One region of the Kitasatospora sp. NPDC127067 genome, then DNA from elsewhere that is predicted to be linked to it. Evidence: riboswitches for the same ligand, from Rfam matches in the RefSeq annotation. Region 1 holds a riboswitch; each other region holds the start of a gene.
What was found. A riboswitch is a leader RNA that binds a small molecule or an ion and turns the genes downstream of it on or off. The one in region 1 is predicted to bind cyclic di-AMP.
Positions count from the first base shown of each region.

Region 1 (5,997 bases):
TGGCGCTGTGCCGGTCCGGGCGTGCCGCCCTGCCCGTCCTCGGAGAATCCCCAGTGGCTCCAGCCCTCTTGGAGCCCCGGACATCCCGGGACGCGCGTGTTCTCCACCGGCCCACATCCGGTGCCCCTATGCGTGTTGGCATCTCGGATCAGGAAGTCGGCCGGGCCGACTTCCTGCGTTCATGCGGGCGGGTGGGGTCCATTCCCCGGGAACGGAGCCCGGGGGAGGGGAACGGGCGGGCGGGGCGGGGGTGCGGGGGTAGGTTCGGGGGGTGACGACGAATGCTGTGCCGACGAAGACTCCGGGCGCGAAGTTGATCCTGCTGACCACCACCCACCGGGTGGCTCCCGGCCTGCTGGCGTGGCCGGCGTGGGAGGCGTTGCGGTCGGCGGGGCGGGTGCTGGTGGGGGACGAGTGGCATCCGCAGGTGGCGGCGGTGCGGCAGGCCGGGGTGGTGGTGGAGGTCGTGCCGGCCGGGTCGGCGCCCGCGTTGGCGCGGCTGCTGACCGGGCAGCCCGCCGTGGCCGGGCCGACGGTGTGGCTGGGCAGTCCGGACGGGGATCCGGGGCTGACCGACGCGCTGGCGAGGCTGGCGGTGGAGCACGCCGGCGAGGTGCCGGAGATCGAGGTGCTGCCCGGCTCGTACGACCTGCCGGGGTCGCGGCTGCTGGACCTGGTGACGGTGATGGACCGGCTGCGTTCCCCGGGCGGCTGCCCCTGGGACGCCGAGCAGACGCACGAGAGCCTGGTGAAGTACCTGGTCGAGGAGGCGTACGAGCTGGTCGAGGCGATCGAGGAGGGGGACCGGGAGGCGCTGCGCGAGGAGTTGGGCGACGTCCTGCTGCAGGTGTTCTTCCACTCCCGGATCGCCGAGGAGCACCCGACCGAGCCGTTCACCGTCGACGACGTGGCCGGGGACATCGTCGAGAAGCTGATGTACCGGCACCCGCACGTGTTCGGGGACGTCGAGGCCGGCGGCGCCGCCGAGGTGGAGGCGAACTGGGAGCAGCTGAAGGCGGCCGAGAAGGCGGACCGCGAGTCGGTGCTGGACGGCGTGCCGGCCGGGCTGCCCGCGCTGGCGTACGCGGCGAAGCTGGTGTCCCGGGTGCGCCGGGCGGGTTTCACGGGGGTGCCGGACGAGTCGTACGAGTTGCCGGTCGAGCTGACCGCCGACTCGGCGGGCCGGCTGCTGCTCGCGGTGGCGCAGCGGGCGCACGACGCCGGGGTGGACGTGGACGCGGCGCTGCGGTCGGCCGCGCGCGGTTACCGGGACGCGGTGCGCGCGGCCGAAGGCCTCAAGCCGGCCGGGGAGCCCGACGGGAAGTAGGCGCTCAGGCCGCCGTGGCGGTGTGCTCCGGGCACCGCTGCGGCGGGACGAGTTCGCCGATGGCCTCGCCGACGAGGACGACGAGTTCGGCGAGCCGCTCCAGGTCGAGGTGGTCGGGCAGTTCGGCCAGCGAGATGATCCGCTCGCCGTCCGGGCCGGCCACGGCGAACAGGTCGATCGGTCCGAGGTGCTTCTCGGCGGTGTCGACGAGGGCGGCGACGTCGCTGGGGCGGCGGATGTCGCCGCAGACGCCGACGACGGGGCAGCCCGGCCGGTCGAGTTCGGCGGCGAGGTCCTCGGCGATGCCGGCGTACTGGTCGGCGATGAGCATTCCGGAGGCGCCGGCCGCGGCGAACCGGCGGGCGAGTCCCGCGCCCGAACCGCCGTCGAGGACCGCGATGACGACGACTGACCCGCTGACCCGCATGGCCTGCTCCTCCCTGTGGACGACACCGCACCGGCGCCCACGCGTACTGCGGAGGATCGTAGGCACGTCCTGACCCTCCGCAACAGGGATTACCCCGCAGGTGACCAGGCTCACGCCCGCATCGCGGCCAAGAGTCGGCCAAGAGCTGTCCATTGACCGTCCGCGGACAGTCAACGGGCCGTCCATGAACCGTCCATGGGCCGTCCACGGAGCATCGGCGGCCCGCCGGAGCGGGGCGTGCCCGTCGCACCGGATACGGTCGGTCCATGCCAGCTCAGCCCGACTCCGCCCGGCCCGCCGCCACGCCGTCCGACGCCACCGCCCCGCAGCTGTTCACCTGGGAGTTCGCCTCCGATCCGTACCCCGCCTACGCCTGGCTGCGCGAGCACGCCCCGGTGCACCGCACCACGCTGCCGAGCGGGGTGGAGGCCTGGCTGGTGACCCGGTACGCGGACGCCCGGCAGGCGCTCGCGGACAGCCGGCTGTCGAAGAACCCGGCGCACCACAGCGAGCAGGCGCACCGCACCGGCCGGGTGGGCATCCCGGGGGAGCGGCAGGCGGACCTGATGACCCACCTGCTGAACATCGACCCGCCGGACCACACCCGGCTGCGCCGGCTGGTGTCGAAGGCGTTCACCCCGCGCCGGGTGGCCGAGTTCGAGCCGCGGGTGCAGCAGCTCACCGACCGGCTGATCGACGGCTTCGCGCAGCGCGGTTCGGCGGACCTGATCCACGAGTTCGCCTTCCCGCTCCCCATCTACGCGATCTGCGACATGCTGGGCGTGCCGGCCGAGGACCAGGACGACTTCCGGGACTGGGCCGGGATGATGGTGCGCCACACGAAGCCGGGCCACGGCGGCGGCCAGCGCGGCGGCGTGGGGCGGGCGGTGAAGCGGATGCGGGCGTACCTGCTGGAGCTGATCCACCGCAAGCGCGCGGACCTCGGGGACGACCTGATCTCGGGCCTGATCCGGGCGAGTGACCACGGTGAGCACCTGACCGAGAACGAGGCCGCGGCGATGGCCTTCATCCTCCTGTTCGCGGGTTTCGAGACCACCGTGAACCTGATCGGCAACGGCACGTACGCCCTGCTGCGCAATCCGGAGCAGCGCCGGTTGCTGCAGGAGTCGGTGGCCCGCGGGGAGAGCGCGCTGCTGGAGACCGGGATCGAGGAACTCCTGCGCTACGACGGGCCGGTGGAGATGGCGACCTGGCGGTTCGCGACCCGGCCGCTGACCATCGGCGGGGTGGACATCCCGGTCGGCGACCCGGTGCTGGTGGTGCTCGCCGCGGCGGACCGCGACCCGGCCCGGTTCGCGGCCGAGAACACCCTGGACCTGGCCCGGACGGACAACCCCCACCTGGGCTTCGGGCACGGCATCCACTACTGCATCGGCGCTCCGCTCGCCCGCTTGGAGGGTCGTGCCGCGCTGACCACGCTGCTTTCCCGGCTGCCCGATCTCCGGCTCGCGGAAAGCGCGGACGACCTGCGGTGGCGCGGTGGCCTGATCATGCGTGGGCTGCGCGAACTCCCGGTGGAATTCAGTCCGGAGAGCCGTTCCCCGCACGCCTCTCCGCAGACCCCTCCGCACGCTCCTTCGCAGGCCTCTCCGCAGGCCTCGTCGAACACTCCCGCCACGCCTCCGACCTGCTGAGATCGCACTGACGGGACGTCGCGAACCACCTGCCGACGGGGGTGTGAACACCCATCAATCCGGACATAACACCGCCGTTGGTAGGCGATCGAACACGCGCCGTAATTATTGTGTGATATCGACGATATGAGCTTGTGATTGGTCTGATGATCTGTCTACTCTCCCTGGAGTTCGCAGCTGCGGACCTCGTACGCGGAACGCCGAGTCCTGCCCGCCGCGTCACGGGAAACCGACCAGAACCCTGGGCAGGGGCGGGGGAACCAGGTTTGTTGCCGTCTCCCCACGGCTTGGGGTGAAGCCGCCCGAGCGGAATCGTTTCCGCATACGGCGGCCGGGCCACCTCCCGGTCCGAACCCGACAGCTCACCTCGCAGGCGTGCGGAGAGGGACCTCTTCATGCTGTTCGTTGGAACTGGCCGTCACCGTCGTCGCACCCAGGCCGAGAAGGCCATCGCCGTCGCCGGTGTGGCCGGCGTCGGACTCGCGATGCCGCTCCTCACCGCCACCGGCGCCTCCGCCGCCCCCGCCTCCACCTGGGACGCGGTCGCCCAGTGCGAGGCCGGTGGCAACTGGAGCATCAACACCGGCAACGGCTTCTACGGCGGCCTCCAGTTCACCTCCAGCACCTGGAAGGCGTACGGCGGCACCGCCTACGCGCCGCAGGCCAACCAGGCCAGCAAGGCCCAGCAGATCTCGGTCGCCGAGAAGGTGCTGGCCTCGCAGGGCCCGGGTGCCTGGCCGGTCTGCTCCCAGAAGGCCGGTCTGACCAAGGGCGGCGCCCCGGCCGCGGTCGACACCTCCTCGGACGCCAAGCCGCAGTCCGCCCCCAAGCAGCAGACCCCGAAGCCCGCCGCCAAGCCGGCCGAGAAGCCGGTCGCGCAGCAGCCCGCCGCCCAGAAGCAGGCCCCGAAGCCCGCCGCGCAGCCGGTCCAGCAGGCCGCCCCGCAGCAGCAGGCGCAGCCGCAGACCCCGGGCTTCTCCGGCAAGGCCGGCTGGGACGCCGACGCCAAGGTGTACTGGTACCAGAGCAACGGCGCCTGGTACTGGACCAGCCACCAGAGCGTCTACCAGCAGTACGCCGGCCAGGCCGCCGCCCAGCCGCAGTACGCCCCGCAGGCCGCGCAGTCGGCCCCGCAGGCCACCGGCCACGACTACACCGTCCGCGCCGGTGACACCCTGTCGACCATCGCCGCCGCCCAGGGCGTGTCCGGCGGCTGGCACGCGCTGTACGAGCAGAACCACGGCACGGTCGGCGGCGACCCGAACCTGATCATGCCCGGCCAGGTGCTGCACCTCGGCTGACCCGGCCCGCTCGACGCCGGCCAGCTCGACGCCGGCCCGCCCGCCGCGCCCGGCGCCGACGCCGCCTCACCCCGCCGTCCGAAGGGGACCGGTCCTACCGGTCCCCTTCGTCCGCATTCGCCCGCTCCGGTGGGACAAGCTGGGACAAGCAGGTGAACTACCGGTGGGTAGTGGGGCCACACGCTGAGACGGGACCGAGGCGGACGTGGCCCCGGGAGCCCGGGCGGTTAGGCTCTGGTCGTAACGACTCCGCAATCGTCCTGCTGACAGCACCACCGTCAGACCGGACCCTGCTTCCGCAAGGAGATGCCTCGTGCCGTCCATCGATGTCGTCGTAGCCCGTGAGATCCTCGACTCCCGCGGCAACCCCACGGTCGAGGTCGAGGTCGGCCTCGACGACGGCAGCACGGGTCGTGCCGCTGTCCCGTCGGGTGCTTCCACCGGTGCCTTCGAGGCGCTGGAGCTGCGTGACGGTGACAAGAACCGCTACTTCGGCAAGGGCGTCGAGAAGGCCGTCCTGGCCGTCATCGAGCAGATCGGCCCGGAGCTGGTCGGCTACGACGCCACCGAGCAGCGCCTGATCGACCAGGCCATGCTGGACCTGGACGCCACCCCGGACAAGTCCTCGCTCGGCGCCAACGCCATCCTGGGCGTCTCGCTGGCCGTCGCGCACGCCGCCTCCGAGGCCAGCGACCTGCCGCTGTTCCGCTACCTGGGCGGCCCGAACGCGCACGTCCTGCCGGTCCCGATGATGAACATCCTCAACGGTGGGTCGCACGCGGACTCCAACGTCGACATCCAGGAGTTCATGATCGCCCCGATCGGCGCGGAGTCCTTCTCCGAGGCCGTCCGCTGGGGCGTCGAGGTCTACCACACGCTCAAGGGCGTGCTGAAGGAGCGCGGCCTGTCCACCGGTCTGGGCGACGAGGGCGGCTTCGCCCCGAACCTGGACTCCAACCGCGAGGCGCTGGACCTCATCGTCGAGGCCATCGAGAAGGCCGGCTACGTGCCCGGCCGTGACGTCGCGCTGGCCCTGGACGTCGCCTCCTCCGAGTTCTACGAGGACGGCGCCTACCAGTTCGAGGGCAAGGACCTCACCGCCGCCGAGCTCATCGAGTACTACGCCGAGCTGGTCGCCGCCTACCCGCTGGTCTCCATCGAGGACCCGCTGGACGAGTCCGACTGGGACGGTTGGAAGGCCATGACCGACAAGCTGGGCGACAAGGTCCAGCTGGTCGGCGACGACCTGTTCGTCACCAACCCGGCCCGCCTGGCCCGCGGCATCGA
Region 1 is NZ_JBHXEM010000007.1:123,918-129,914, forward strand. Features, by position in the region: gene ACFWJ4_RS05270 (MazG family protein) at 272-1,327, shown strand; gene ACFWJ4_RS05275 (SDR family NAD(P)-dependent oxidoreductase) at 1,332-1,754, opposite strand; gene ACFWJ4_RS05280 (cytochrome P450) at 2,021-3,409, shown strand; cyclic di-AMP (ydaO/yuaA leader) riboswitch at 3,631-3,799, shown strand; gene ACFWJ4_RS05285 (transglycosylase family protein) at 3,805-4,710, shown strand; gene eno (phosphopyruvate hydratase) at 5,024-5,997, shown strand, end outside.

Region 2 (5,997 bases), on a different contig from region 1:
GCCGAGAACGGCGCCCGCCACACGGCCGGCCGCCGCTCGGTCCGGCGGACCCGGGCCGGGCGCGGGTCGTCACCGTGACCGCCCAGGACGTCCCACTCCCGGTCCTCCATGCTGCGGCTGCTGCTCATGCTCCCGGCCCCCGGCCCCTCGTACTGTCGGTCGTTCGTCCCGCTGACAGGCTCCAGTCTGGTGGACGGGCCGGCCGGCCGGGATCCGGAGGCCTGGCGGATCCGGGGTGGGGTTAACCCCCCTCCACCGGGCGGCCGCTGGAGGGGGGTGAGCCGGTAGAGGGGGGTGAGCCGGTGGGGGGTCGGCCGGTGGTCCGTGGCCCGGGCGGTCAGCCGGTCGTCCGCCCCCGCGTGCACGCCCCCGGCCACTCGTCGGCGAGCAGCGCGTAGAGGAACGAGTCGGACCAGACGCCGTCCTTGAACGCGTCGTGCCGCAGCCGGCCCTCCAGCCGGAAGCCCAGCCCGGTGAGCACCTTCACGGAGGCGGCGTTGTCCACGGCGACCCGGGCGGCCAGCCGGTGCAGGTCCAGGGCGCCGAAGGCGAAGTCGCAGAGCAGGCCGACGGTCTCGCCCGCGTAGCCGCGGCCCCAGGACGCGCGGGCCAGCACGCACCCGAGCTGAGCGGCGCGGTGCCCGTCCAGGGTGAGCGAGGCCTGCCCGATCGGCGTCGCGTCCGCCGGCTCCTCGGCGTCGGCGAGCCTGGTGACGGCGAGCCGGTAGGTGTCCCGCTCCTCGGCCATCGCCTCCTCCAGGTAGAGCTCGATCTGGTCGGCGCAGTCCTCCCGGCCGCTCGGCCCGAAGGGCAGGTGGCGGGTGACCTCCGGGTCGCCGAACAGCGCGTGCAGCGCGTCCACGTCGTCCTCGGTGAGGTGGTACTCGCGGACGGCCAGTCGCGGGCCGGTGAGTCGTACGGGGACCATGGCTGCCGACCCTATCCCCGCCCGGCGGCTACCGTTCGGACTATGAACGACGAAGACCTGCGGCTCGCCCCCCGCACCAAGGCCGCCGACCTGCTCGCCTGGGCGGCCGGGCAGGACCGCGCGCCGGTGGCCGAGGCGCCGCTGCGCGCGGTGCTGGCGCTGCTGGAGCTGGGCGACGGCAGGATGCACGACGGCTGGCCGGAACTGACCTCCGACGCGGTGGAGCACCTGCTGTACGAGCGGCTCCACCTGTACGTCCAACCCGCACCCGAGGAGGACCCGCTCGCCTACGGCGACGCCGTCCGGCTGCTGATCGACCACCAGCGGGCGGCCCGGCGGCTGAACGCCAAGCGCCAGGAGCGGCTGCACGAGGAGGCCGAGTGGCAGGGCGAGGTCGCGGCCGGGCTGCTGCGCCGCGCCGACCTGGTGACCTGGCCCCGGCTGTACGCGGTGCTGCTGCACGCGTACGGGGTGGACGTCACGGACGGGGCGGCGGTGCGGGACTGGCTGGCCGGCTTCGCGGAGCTCGCGGAGGAGGACCGGCTGGCCGCGTACGAGGCGCTGGTGCCGGCCGGCTGGCTGGACGAGCCGGACGAGCAGGGCTGGGGCCCGGGCCGGGTGCTGTCGGTCGGCATGGCCACGGACGGCGCCCGGCGGCTGCTGGAGCAGGGCCTGATGCGGCGCAGCTACCGCAACCTGGCCGAGCTGACCGCGCAGGGGCGGCCGATGCCGGACGAACTGGCCGGCGACTTCGGGCAGTTCGAGGAGGCGGCGGTCGACGCGGCGCTCGACCTGTTCGGCGGGTGGACGGTGCCGGGGCTGCCCCGGCTGCTGGTGACGGAGTTCCCGGAGCTGGCGCCGGAGCCGGGCCAGGAGGAGATCGAGGCGTACCTGGCGCAGCTGCCCGCCGAGGAGTGAGACCTCGCACGAAGGCCCCGGCCCGGAGCGGCTGCTCCGGGCCGGGGCCTTCTCGCGTGCACGTCGGGTTTCTCGCGCGGGTGCGCGGGCCTCTCGCGGGTGCGCGGGCCTCTCGCGGGTGCGTCGGGTTTCTGGCGCGGGTCAGGGGTTGAGGCCGCGCTGCTGGAGCCAGGGCTCCGGGTCGACCGGGGCGCCGCCGCCGGGGCGGACCTCCATGTGCAGGTGCGGCCCGGTGACGTTGCCGGTCGCGCCGACCTTGCCGATCTGCTGGCCGGGGGCGACCTTGCCGGAGCCCTTGGTGATCGAGGAGAGGTGGCAGTACCAGATCTCGGTGCCGTCGGGCAGGGTCTCGACGATCCGGTAGCCGTACGAGCCGGCCCAGCCGGCCGAGGTGATGGTGCCCTGGCCGAGCGCGTAGACCGGGGTGCCGGTGTCGGCGGCGAAGTCCAGGCCGGTGTGCAGGTTGGCCCAGTAGCGGGCGCTCTGGCCGTAGTGGGCGGAGAGCCGGTAGTCCTTCACCGGGAGGGTGAGGGCGGCGGCCTTGACCCGCTCGGCCTCCTCGGCGGCGCGCTTGGCCTCGGCCTCCTTGGCGACGGCCTTGGCCTCCGCCTCCTGCGCGGCCTGGAGCCGGGCGGTCTCCTCGGCGGCGGTGCGCTGGCTGTCGGCCTGGTGCTGGATGCGGGCGGCGAGCGCGAGGCCGGGGTCGGCGGAGAGGGCGACCAGGGTCTCGTCCGGGGCCTCGACGGCGGGGGCGGCGGCCGGGGTCGCCGAGGCGAAGCCGGTGGCGCCCAGGGTGGCGGCGACGGCGGTGACGCCGAGCAGTGGGGAGGCTCCGCGGGTCTGACGCGGCATCCGGTGGCGGTTGGTCTCGACCTCCGAGGGGAAGTCCTCCGGGCCGAAGGCCTCGGGGCCGTCCGTGCCGGGGTGGTCGAGGAGCTGGGTACCGGCTGCGAAGCCGGCCGGGTGTGCCGGGGTGTGCGTCGACGCCACGGAGGCGCGCTCCTTTCCTTCCTTCGCGCCTACCGGGTTAGCTGACGGGTTCGGAGCAGGAAGGTCTCCTACGGCTGGGCCGGGGCCCCGCCGATTCACCCCAAGGAACGTGGTTCCCCGGCTCCCTGACCTGCCCGGAGGCGGGTCGGCGGGATTAGGCGACGGCGCACGGTGCCGTCTGGGTACGGCGTTGACAACCGCGCTGCGTTATCAAACGTTAATCCTAGGAGGCTCTGATTCCAAGCCATCCGTTCGGAGCAGCCTAGGGCAAAGTGATCGGACGTCAACGAACGACACCGGCGAACACCCCCCTGGCACACGGTCCGATCTGAGTACTCCTACTCATGTGCGCCCCGGCCGGGCGGCCACATCCTGGCGCCATGAGCACATCGATGCAGACCCGCACCACGGCCGCGTACCACATCCAGGCCGTCCTCTCCTTCGCCCTGTCGGGCGTCGCCCTCGCCGTCGGGATCGCCTACCTGCCGGTCGGCGGATGGACCAGGGCCTTCCTCGGGATCGGCCTCCTCTACACCGTCACCTCGGCGTTCACGCTGGCGAAGGTGATCCGGGACCGGCAGGAGTCCAACGAGATGGTCACCCGGGTGGACCAGGCCAGGCTGGAGAAGCTGCTCAGCGAGCACGACCCGTTCAAGGTGGAGGGAGTCTGATCGCCCCTTCCACTCCTTCCGCTCCAGCCCTCGCCCGGCCGTCCGCTTGACGGCTAAGGCTATTAGCCTTAGCTTTATGGCTATCGGCCCGCACGCCGATGTCCCGCACCGGCGGCCCGAGGAGGACCCCATGAACGGCACCACCACCCCGAGCACCCAGTACCTGACCGTTCCCGGCGGCCGGATCGCCTTCGACGACACCCGGCAGGGCGACGGCACCCCCGTCGTCCTGCTCCCGGGCATGCTCGACAGCCGGGCCGCCTACCGGCACCTGCGCCCGCTGCTCGTCGCCGCCGGCCACCGCGTCGTCACCGTGGACCTGCGGGGCTTCGGCGAGTCCTCCGTCGAGTGGGACGACTACGGCCCGGCCGCCATCGCCGGCGACGTCCTCGCCCTGCTCGACCACCTCGGCATCGAGCGCGCCGTCCTCGCCGGGAACTCCTACACCGGGGCGACCGTCGTCAGGGCCGCCGGCGACGCGCCCGAGCGGGTCGCCGGGATCGTCCTGCTCAACGCCTTCGTCGAGAACCCGCCGCCGGGCGCCCTGATGCGCGGCGTCATGGGCCTGATGGGCGCCGCCCTCGTCCACTGGCCGGCCTCCTGGGGCTTCTACCTGCGCCGGATGGCCTTCCCGGGCGCCAAGCCCGCCGACTTCGACGCGTACGTGGACGGACTGGTCGCCGCGCTGCGCACCCCGGGGCGGAAGACCGCCACCCGCGGGTACGTCCACGGCGACTCGGCACCGGTCGGCTGGACGGCCGCGGTGCGGTGCCCGGCCCTGGTGGTCATGGGCAGCAAGGACCCCGACTTCCCGAAGCCGCAGCTCGTCGCCGACCGGCAGGCCGCCGCGCTCGGCGCGCGCAAGGTGATGATCGAGGGGTCCGGGCACTACCCGATGGCCGACAACCCCACGGCCACCGCCGACGCCCTGCTGCCGTTCCTCGCCGAGCTCGGCTGAGCCCCGCCCGTCCCCACCGCCCGCCCCTGCCTGGCCCCGCCCGATCCACCCGACGTCATCCGTACGGAGAGCCCGAACCCATGCCCCGCGTAGGACTGACCCCCGACCAGGTCGTCGACCACGCCCTCGCCCTCATCGACGAGCAGGGCGCCGAGGCCCTCACGCTGGCCTCCGTCGCCGCCCGGGCCGGGGTCGCCACCCCCTCGCTGTACAAGCACGTCAGCGGCGGCCTCGCCGCGCTGCGGCTGCTGATCGCCGTACGGGTCACCGGGGACCTGGCCGACCGGCTGGCCGAGGCGGCCGTCGGGCGCAGCGGGGACGACGCCGTCGCCGCCGTGCTGCGCGCCTACCACGCGTACGCCACCGCGCACCCGCACCGCTACAACGCCCTCCCCCAGGCCCCGCAGCCCGACGACGACCTGGCCCGCGCGGGCGCCCGACTCGTCGGCGTGATCATCGCCGTCCTGCGGGAGTACGGCCTCGAAGGCTCCGAGGCGATCCACGCCGCCCGCACCGTCCGCTCCCTCGCCCACGGCTTCGCCTCCCTCACCACCGCCGGCGGCTTCCGGCTGGCCGAGGACCTCGCCACCACCCACGACCGCCTCATCGCCACCCTCACCACCGGCCTCCGCGCCTGGCCCGCGTAGGGGGCCGGCCCGCACGGACCCGGAGGGCGGCACCGCCCGCGCGCCGGAAGCCGGCCGGGCCGACTTCCCGCGCCGGGCCGCGCCCGGACGACCGCCGGTGCGGACGGCCACCTCGCCGGTGCCGGTGCGACGGCCCGGTCCCCGTTCACCTCTTGAGGAACCATTCACCGCTTGGGGAAATGGGGTATTAAGGGTCAGTGCCCCTGGAGCCCGCCGACAGTCCGACCGCGCGCAGTGCGATGCGCTGCGTGCGCCTGCTGCTCGGCTGCACCAGCGCCGCCGAGCTGCTCGGCACCGTACTGGCCGAGGGCCCGAGCTGGATCACCGGCGAGGGGTCCGCGCTGTACCTGCTGGACTCCGCCGGGATGCTCCGGCTGACCGCCTCGCACGGGCTGCCGGACTGGGCGCACGAGCGCTACGGCGTGGTCGATCCGGCCGGGGAGCTGCCCGCCGCGATGGCCCTGCGGCTGCGGCGCCCGTACCTGCTCAGCCCCGAGCACACCAGCGTCGACTACCCGAACGCGAACGCCGGACTGGGCACCGGGATGGTCGCCGTGATCGCCCTGCCGATGGTCGTGGACGAGCGGCCGATCGGGGTGCTCGCCCTCGCGCTGGCCCACCGGGGCACCGTCCCGCGCCGCGACCTGGACGTCCTGGAGACCGTCGCCGAGGCCTGCGCGCACCGGCTCTCGCACCTGCTGGACCATGCCGACGCCCATCTGCCGCACGGCACCCGCGCACCCTACGGCGTCCGGTTGCCCGAGGGTCCGCGGGCGGCGGACGGCCGCCCGGCCGGGCCGGCCCACCCGCTGCTGTCGCTGGCGGTGCGGGCCGCCGGGCACGGCGCCTTCGAGCGCGACCTGGTCACCGGCGAGAGCTACTGGG
Region 2 is NZ_JBHXEM010000070.1:22,691-28,687, reverse strand. Features, by position in the region: gene ACFWJ4_RS25620 (sensor domain-containing protein) at 1-128, opposite strand, end outside; gene ACFWJ4_RS25615 (GNAT family N-acetyltransferase) at 338-928, opposite strand; gene ACFWJ4_RS25610 (hypothetical protein) at 971-1,846, shown strand; gene ACFWJ4_RS25605 (M23 family metallopeptidase) at 1,988-2,836, opposite strand; cyclic di-AMP (ydaO/yuaA leader) riboswitch at 2,849-3,007, opposite strand; gene ACFWJ4_RS25600 (YiaA/YiaB family inner membrane protein) at 3,217-3,507, shown strand; gene ACFWJ4_RS25595 (alpha/beta fold hydrolase) at 3,638-4,465, shown strand; gene ACFWJ4_RS25590 (TetR/AcrR family transcriptional regulator) at 4,546-5,112, shown strand; gene ACFWJ4_RS25585 (SpoIIE family protein phosphatase) at 5,310-5,997, shown strand, end outside.
Region 2: another riboswitch for cyclic di-AMP. It lies ahead of ACFWJ4_RS25605 (M23 family metallopeptidase); the one in region 1 lies ahead of ACFWJ4_RS05285 (transglycosylase family protein).

Region 3 (5,997 bases), on a different contig from region 1:
CGCCGACCACGACCGCTACGCCCGGCTGGCCGGGCGCGGGGTGCCGTTCGTGCTGATCAACGGCTACAGCGAGAAGATCGACGCGCCGTTCATCTCGCCGGACGACCGGGCCGCGATGTGGATGGCCGTCCAGCACCTGGCCGAACTCGGGCACGAGCGGATCGGGCTGGCCGTCGGTCAGCGCCGGTACGTGCCGGTGCTGCGCAAGATCGAGGGCTTCACGGCCGCGCTGCGCGAGGTGCTCGGACTCTCCCGGGAGCAGGCCGACGACCTCGTCCACCACACGCTGTTCAGCGTGGAGGGCGGGCACGCGGCGGCCGGCGCGCTGCTCGACAAGGGCTGCACGGCGATCGTCTGCGGGAGCGACATGATGGCGCTCGGGGCGATCCGGGCGGTGCGGCAGCGCGGGCTGTCGGTGCCGCAGGACGTGTCGGTGGTCGGCTTCGACGACTCGCCGCTGATCGCGTTCACCGAGCCGCCGTTGACCACGATCCGCCAGCCGGTCGAGGCGATGGCCACGGCGGCGGTGGACGCGCTGCTGGAGGAGGTCGGCGGAAACGCGGCCCAGCGCGGCGAGTTCATGTTCCAGCCGGAGCTGGTGATGCGCGGGTCCACCGGGGCCTGCGCGCGCTGAACCCCGGCCGCCACGGCCGACGGAAGGGCCCCGGAGGGCGGTTGCTCTCCGGGGCCCTTCGGCGTGCGTGCGGTCGGCCGCCCCGGGCCGTCGGGCGGTCAGCCCTCCTGGGCGGTGGGGCGGTCGACGGTCGGTCGGTGCCCGGCGGCCGCCTCGCCGGTACGGGTCTCGGTACGGCGACCGCGGGCCAGGTAGTCGCGCAGGACCAGTTCGACGGCGTCCTGCGGGTTCTTGGTGCCGGAGAGCAACATCGCGTCGATCGCGAGGTTCGCGTCGAGGGTGACGGTGACCTGGGCCATGTGACTCCTCCTCGGGTGCAGAGCAGCAGCATGCCCGTTGGGGCGGGGATCCACCACGGGGATTCGCCATGGGGATTTCACCGCGGGGATTTCACCGCGGGGATTTGCCACGAGGTACGGCCGGAGGCATGCCGGAACCCCCGGGGAGGAGCGACCAGACTCTCCCCGGGGGCGTGGGCGGTCAACGTTCGGACGACAGCTGACAGATGATGAAATCTGTCAGCTGTTATCCGTCGGCTGTCGGCTGTTCGCCGTTCTCAGACCCGGCCGGCGAAGTCCGGGGCCCAGTTGGCGATGCTCTGCTCGCGGACGCCCGAGCTCGGGTTGGCGGCCTCGACGTACTTGCCGTTGCCGACGTAGATCGCGACGTGGTAGACGCCGGAGTCCTTGCCGTTGTTGGACCAGAACAGCAGGTCGCCCGGCTGGAGGCTGTCCAGCGAGACGTGGGTGCTGGCGGCGGCCTGGTCGGCGGCGACGCGCGGGACGGAGACGCCCGCGGCGCGCAGCGCGGCCTGGGTCAGGCCGGAGCAGTCCCAGCCACCGTTGCCGGTGCCGCCGTAGACGTACGCCTGACCGACCTTCGACTCGGCGAAGGAGACCGCGGCGGCCATGCTGCCGGTGGCGGCCGGAGCCTGGGTCTGGGCCGGAGCCTGGGTCTGCGGAGCGGGCTTGGCGGCCGGCTTGGTGGACGGCTTGGCGGCCGGAGTCTGGGCCTGCGCGGTCGGCTGGGCGTTCACGGCACCGCCGTTCGCGGACTGGCCGGACTTCTGCGAGCGGTCGAACCAGGTGAAGTCCGAGCCGGACTTGCCGGTGGCGGCCTGGCCGGCCTGGGCCTGGCCGTTGCCGCCGAAGGACAGCTGCTGGCCCGGGTAGATGCTGTCCGGACCCTCGGTCAGGGTGCCGCGGTTGAGCTCGTACAGCCGCTGCCAGCCGCCCTGCACCTTGTGCTGGTCGGCGATCGCGGACAGCCAGTCGCCCTCGACCACGGTGTAGTCGCCGTTCTGGGCCTGCTGCTGGCGCTTCTGGACCCAGTCGCTCCGGTTTCCGGAGGCGGCGGAGTCGGTGCTGGCCTGCGTGCCGTCCTGGGCGGGCGCGGAGGGCGCGGCGGGCTTGGCGGCCGGGGCCTGGGTCTGCGGAGCGGGCTTGGCGGCCGGGGCGGCCGGCTTGGCGCTCTGCGTGGGCTGCGCGGGCTTGGCGGCGGTCGAGCCCGCGGTGGAGCCCGCCGAGGTGTCGACGGCGGCCGCGGCGCCGCCCTTGGTGAGGCCGGCCTGGACCGAGCACACCGGCCAGGCGCCGGGGCCCTGCGAGGCGAGGACCTTCTCGGCGACGGCGATCTGCTGGTCCTTGGTGGCCAGGTCGGCGCGCGCCGCGAAGGCGGTGCCGCCGAAGGCGGACCAGGTGCTGGAGGTGAACTGGAGGCCGCCGTAGAAGCCGTTGCCCGTGTTGATGCTCCAGTTGCCGCCGCTCTCGCACTGGGCGACCTTGTCCCAGGTGGCGACGGTGGCGGCGGAGGCGGTGCCGGAGGCGATGCAGGGGACGGTGAGGCCGACGCCCGCGACGCCAAGGGCGGCGATCACGCGACGGGTGCGGCTGGACAGACGAGTGCCGTTGGTGGGCAGCATGAAGACGCGGTCCTCTCCCACGCCTGCGAGGTGAGCTGTCGGATTCGGGCTGGAGTTGCCCGGCCGCGCTGTGGGCGCGGCTTCACCCCTAGCCCTGGACCGTTCCGGAGATCGGTCCGGGGCGACTTACCTGTGGGTCCCCCGCTCCTGCCGTGGTGCGATTTCGCGCTGCCAGGACATCCGACGGCAGGACTCGGCGTCGCGGATGAACCGGGTTCGTGTGGTCACGAACGGGGAGCACGTTAATCAGACTTAAGTTCAAACTGCAAACGGCTGTGATGCGCATCACGGTTTAGTGGGAACTGCCAAAATTGCCGCTCTCCATGATCGTAAATGATCGTTTTCAAGCAACCCTGTTGCGGAAGCCCACAACTGGCAGCACTTCAGAAGTGGTGTGACGGCGCGTCGAATCGCGGGCCGGAGTGCCCCGGCGGATGCCGCGACGGCTGTGATGCGAGCGCCCGCGACCGCGTTTCCTATTTCCTTTCAAAAAGGCCAGAACGGACATTCCACTTCATCGCCGTCCGACTTCCGTGCGGGACGGCCATGGGCGGGCGGAGCAAAACCGAAGGGCCCGGAACGCATGCCGTTCCGGGCCCTTCGGTGCGCGCGAACCGGCGCGCGACGTCGACTACCGCCCTGCGGGCCCCTGGGAGGCCGCGTGGGCGCCGCGGACGCCCTCCGGGGCCCCCTCGGCCTCGGAGGCGGCCGCCGCCTCCGCCTCGGCCCGTGCCAGGTCCTCCGGGGACGGCGCGGGCAGCGCCGCCAGGTAGGTGGAGGCGATCAGCTGGCCGACCGACGGGTACGAGCCCAGCGGCGCGGCCGACGGGCAGCCGGTCTCCTCGGCGGCGGTGGCGAGCAGCTCGGAGTCCGCCTCCGGGCCGATCACCAGCGGGGCCAGCGCCGGGCGCTGCGAGCCGGTGTCCCTGAGGTGGTTGACGGCCGCGGCCACCGAGCCGGGCACGTCGAGCGCGGCGGCGACGACCGGCACGGCCAGTCGGGCGGCCAGCAGCACGCCGGTGATGCCGGCCGCCGCGGCCGCGTCCTCGCCGCCGACGGTGGTCAGCACCACGCCGTCCGCGGCGGTCGCGATGGCGAACAGCCGGGCGCGGTCGGCCCGGGCCAGCCCGGCCTCGGACAGCCGGACGTGCACGGCCTCGGCCAGCAGCGGGTGCGGGCCCAGCGGGTCGGTGATGGGCGCGCCGTACTCGGCGGCGAGCGCGTGAAGCTCGGTCAGGAAGGTGTGCGGGCCGGGCACCAGCGGCACCAGGACGGGCGTCGGCAGCCCGGCCTCGGCCGCCATGGCCAGCAGCTCGGCCACGGTGCGGTCCTCGCCGCCCGTGCCCTCGCCGCCGTTGCCGGGCAGGTAGCCGACCGCGGTCCGGACGCCGTTCTGCTCGGTGCGGACGATCGAGAGCAACTCCTCGACGACCGAGCGGGACTCGGGCCCGGCGGTCGCGGGCACGGCGAGCACCAGGGCCGGGGCGCCGGCCGGGATCTCGGGGCGCTCGGGACGACGGTGGCGCCCCCGCGCACGGGAGCCTGGAGTACGGACGGGCAGTGGCGCGCCCGGGATGGCTGCGGTGCTCATGCCGGAGATCGTAGGACATCTGCCCGTCCGGCTTGCAGTCGGCTGCCGCGTGGGTTTCACGCGGTCGCGGTCCGGAGCCCGGTGCGTTTCCGGCGCCGGTCCGGGCACTTTGCCTACAATCCGGACATTCCGCTCCCAATCCCCGCGCGACCGCCGGTGGTTGCCTCGACGCGACCCGAGGGGGCCGACGTTGCACCTGGGGCGCGTGAGATGTCTCACAGCATGAGGATGGTTTGACGGAGGGTCACGGGGGTGCGACTCCCGGCATTCGAAGATCAACATTCAGCGGGGAGGCGCTCACGGCCGGTTATCGCGCGCCCGACGATTCATCGGCTATGTCCGTTTACGTACCGTCAGGAGAAGGGTCCGTGAAGAGTTCGCGGCTGCGGACAAAAGGCCACGTGCACCTGCAACGTCCCGTGCTGATGCACGTGCACTGCAGCTATCATCGCGTCAAGTGAGGCGTTGTGCCGGACCGGTACGGGGCCGGTCCGTTCGTTTCGACGGTGCCGGGGGCGCCGCGCTGGACGACAACTCCGGAAGCTCTTCGGGAGATTTCTATGCACGACTCGCAGGACACGCACGGCTCGTACGACACCTACAACGGGATGGCCGCCGCCGATCTCCAGGGGGTGGTCTGGCAGAAGAGCCGGCACAGCAACTCCCAGGGCAACTGCGTCGAGTTCGCGGCCCTGCCCGGCGGCGATGTGGCGATGCGCAACTCGCGGTTCCCGGACGGCCCGGCCCTCATCTACACCCGGGCCGAGATCGCCGCCCTGCTGCTGGGGGCCAAGGACGGGGAGTTCGACCACCTGGCGGTCTGACCGACCGCCGTGCTCCATCATCGGGGGGCCGTCGTGGGTGCCGACACCACGACGGCCTTTGTCTTTGCCTCCTCCGGGGACCTCTTCACCGGCGGTCTCCGCTTCGGAGGCGTCCGCTCCGGAGGTGTCCGCACTGGACCGGAAGTCCTCGGCGGGGCCGGCTGGAAGGGCCCGGGGTGTGGTCCTCCCGGGGCTTCCGTCGACCGGCCGTGCGCTGCCCGGCGCATGGTCCGTCCTGGGCGCGGCCCGTTCGGGTCGGGGGCCCGGTCGGGGCGCACGGCCCGGCCTAGGCCGAGCGCCGATGCCGTCCGCCGATCTCGACGGGGCCGTCGAGCGGTGAGCGGCCGCCGAGTCCGGGGTGCCCGTCCAGCGGGGAGCCGACGATCGTCTCCGCCTCGAACATTGCCCAGACCACCTTGCCGCTGCCCAGCGGGTGCCAGCCCCAGGAGCGGCTGAACGACTCCACCAGGTGCAGCCCGCGGCCGGATTCGGCGACGAAGTCGGCCTCCCGGGCGATCGGGCCGATGCTGCTCGGATCGCTCACCGCGCAGACCACCTGGGGTGCGCGGTGCACCAGGCTTATTCGGATCGGGAGCCGGCCGTCCGGGGTCGGCTGTATGGGAAAGTCGTACTCGCCCTGGGTGCCGCCCGACGGGTCGGGCCGTGCGCCGATCGCATGCCGGAGCGCGTTGGTCACGAGTTCCGAGGCCACCAGCGCGACGTCGTCGAACAGCTCCGTCAGGCCCCAGTGCTGGAGCGTGCTCCGAGCGAAGTCGCGCGCGGTTCTGACGGCTTCGAAGCGAGGAGCGAGCGTACAGGTGACCACAAGGGGGTCAACCGCCAAAGCCGTACCGGTGCTCATGAAGAGCTCCTCCCATAAGGGGGCGGACACGGCTGGACCCGCCGGGGTCATGCCGGTCACCTCCGACTCGCTCGGCCGCTCGGCCGCCCCCTCGACCAGGCGCGCGCGCACTCGAACGCCCGATGACGCGGGGGACGTCGTCGGGTCGGTGCACGGAGTCGCGCG
Region 3 is NZ_JBHXEM010000008.1:117,719-123,715, forward strand. Features, by position in the region: gene ACFWJ4_RS05795 (LacI family DNA-binding transcriptional regulator) at 1-634, shown strand, start outside; gene ACFWJ4_RS05800 (hypothetical protein) at 733-933, opposite strand; gene ACFWJ4_RS05805 (transglycosylase family protein) at 1,191-2,576, opposite strand; cyclic di-AMP (ydaO/yuaA leader) riboswitch at 2,563-2,733, opposite strand; gene ACFWJ4_RS05810 (hypothetical protein) at 3,187-4,146, opposite strand; gene ACFWJ4_RS05815 (DUF397 domain-containing protein) at 4,707-4,970, shown strand; gene ACFWJ4_RS05820 (ATP-binding protein) at 5,257-5,832, opposite strand.
Region 3: another riboswitch for cyclic di-AMP. It lies ahead of ACFWJ4_RS05805 (transglycosylase family protein); the one in region 1 lies ahead of ACFWJ4_RS05285 (transglycosylase family protein).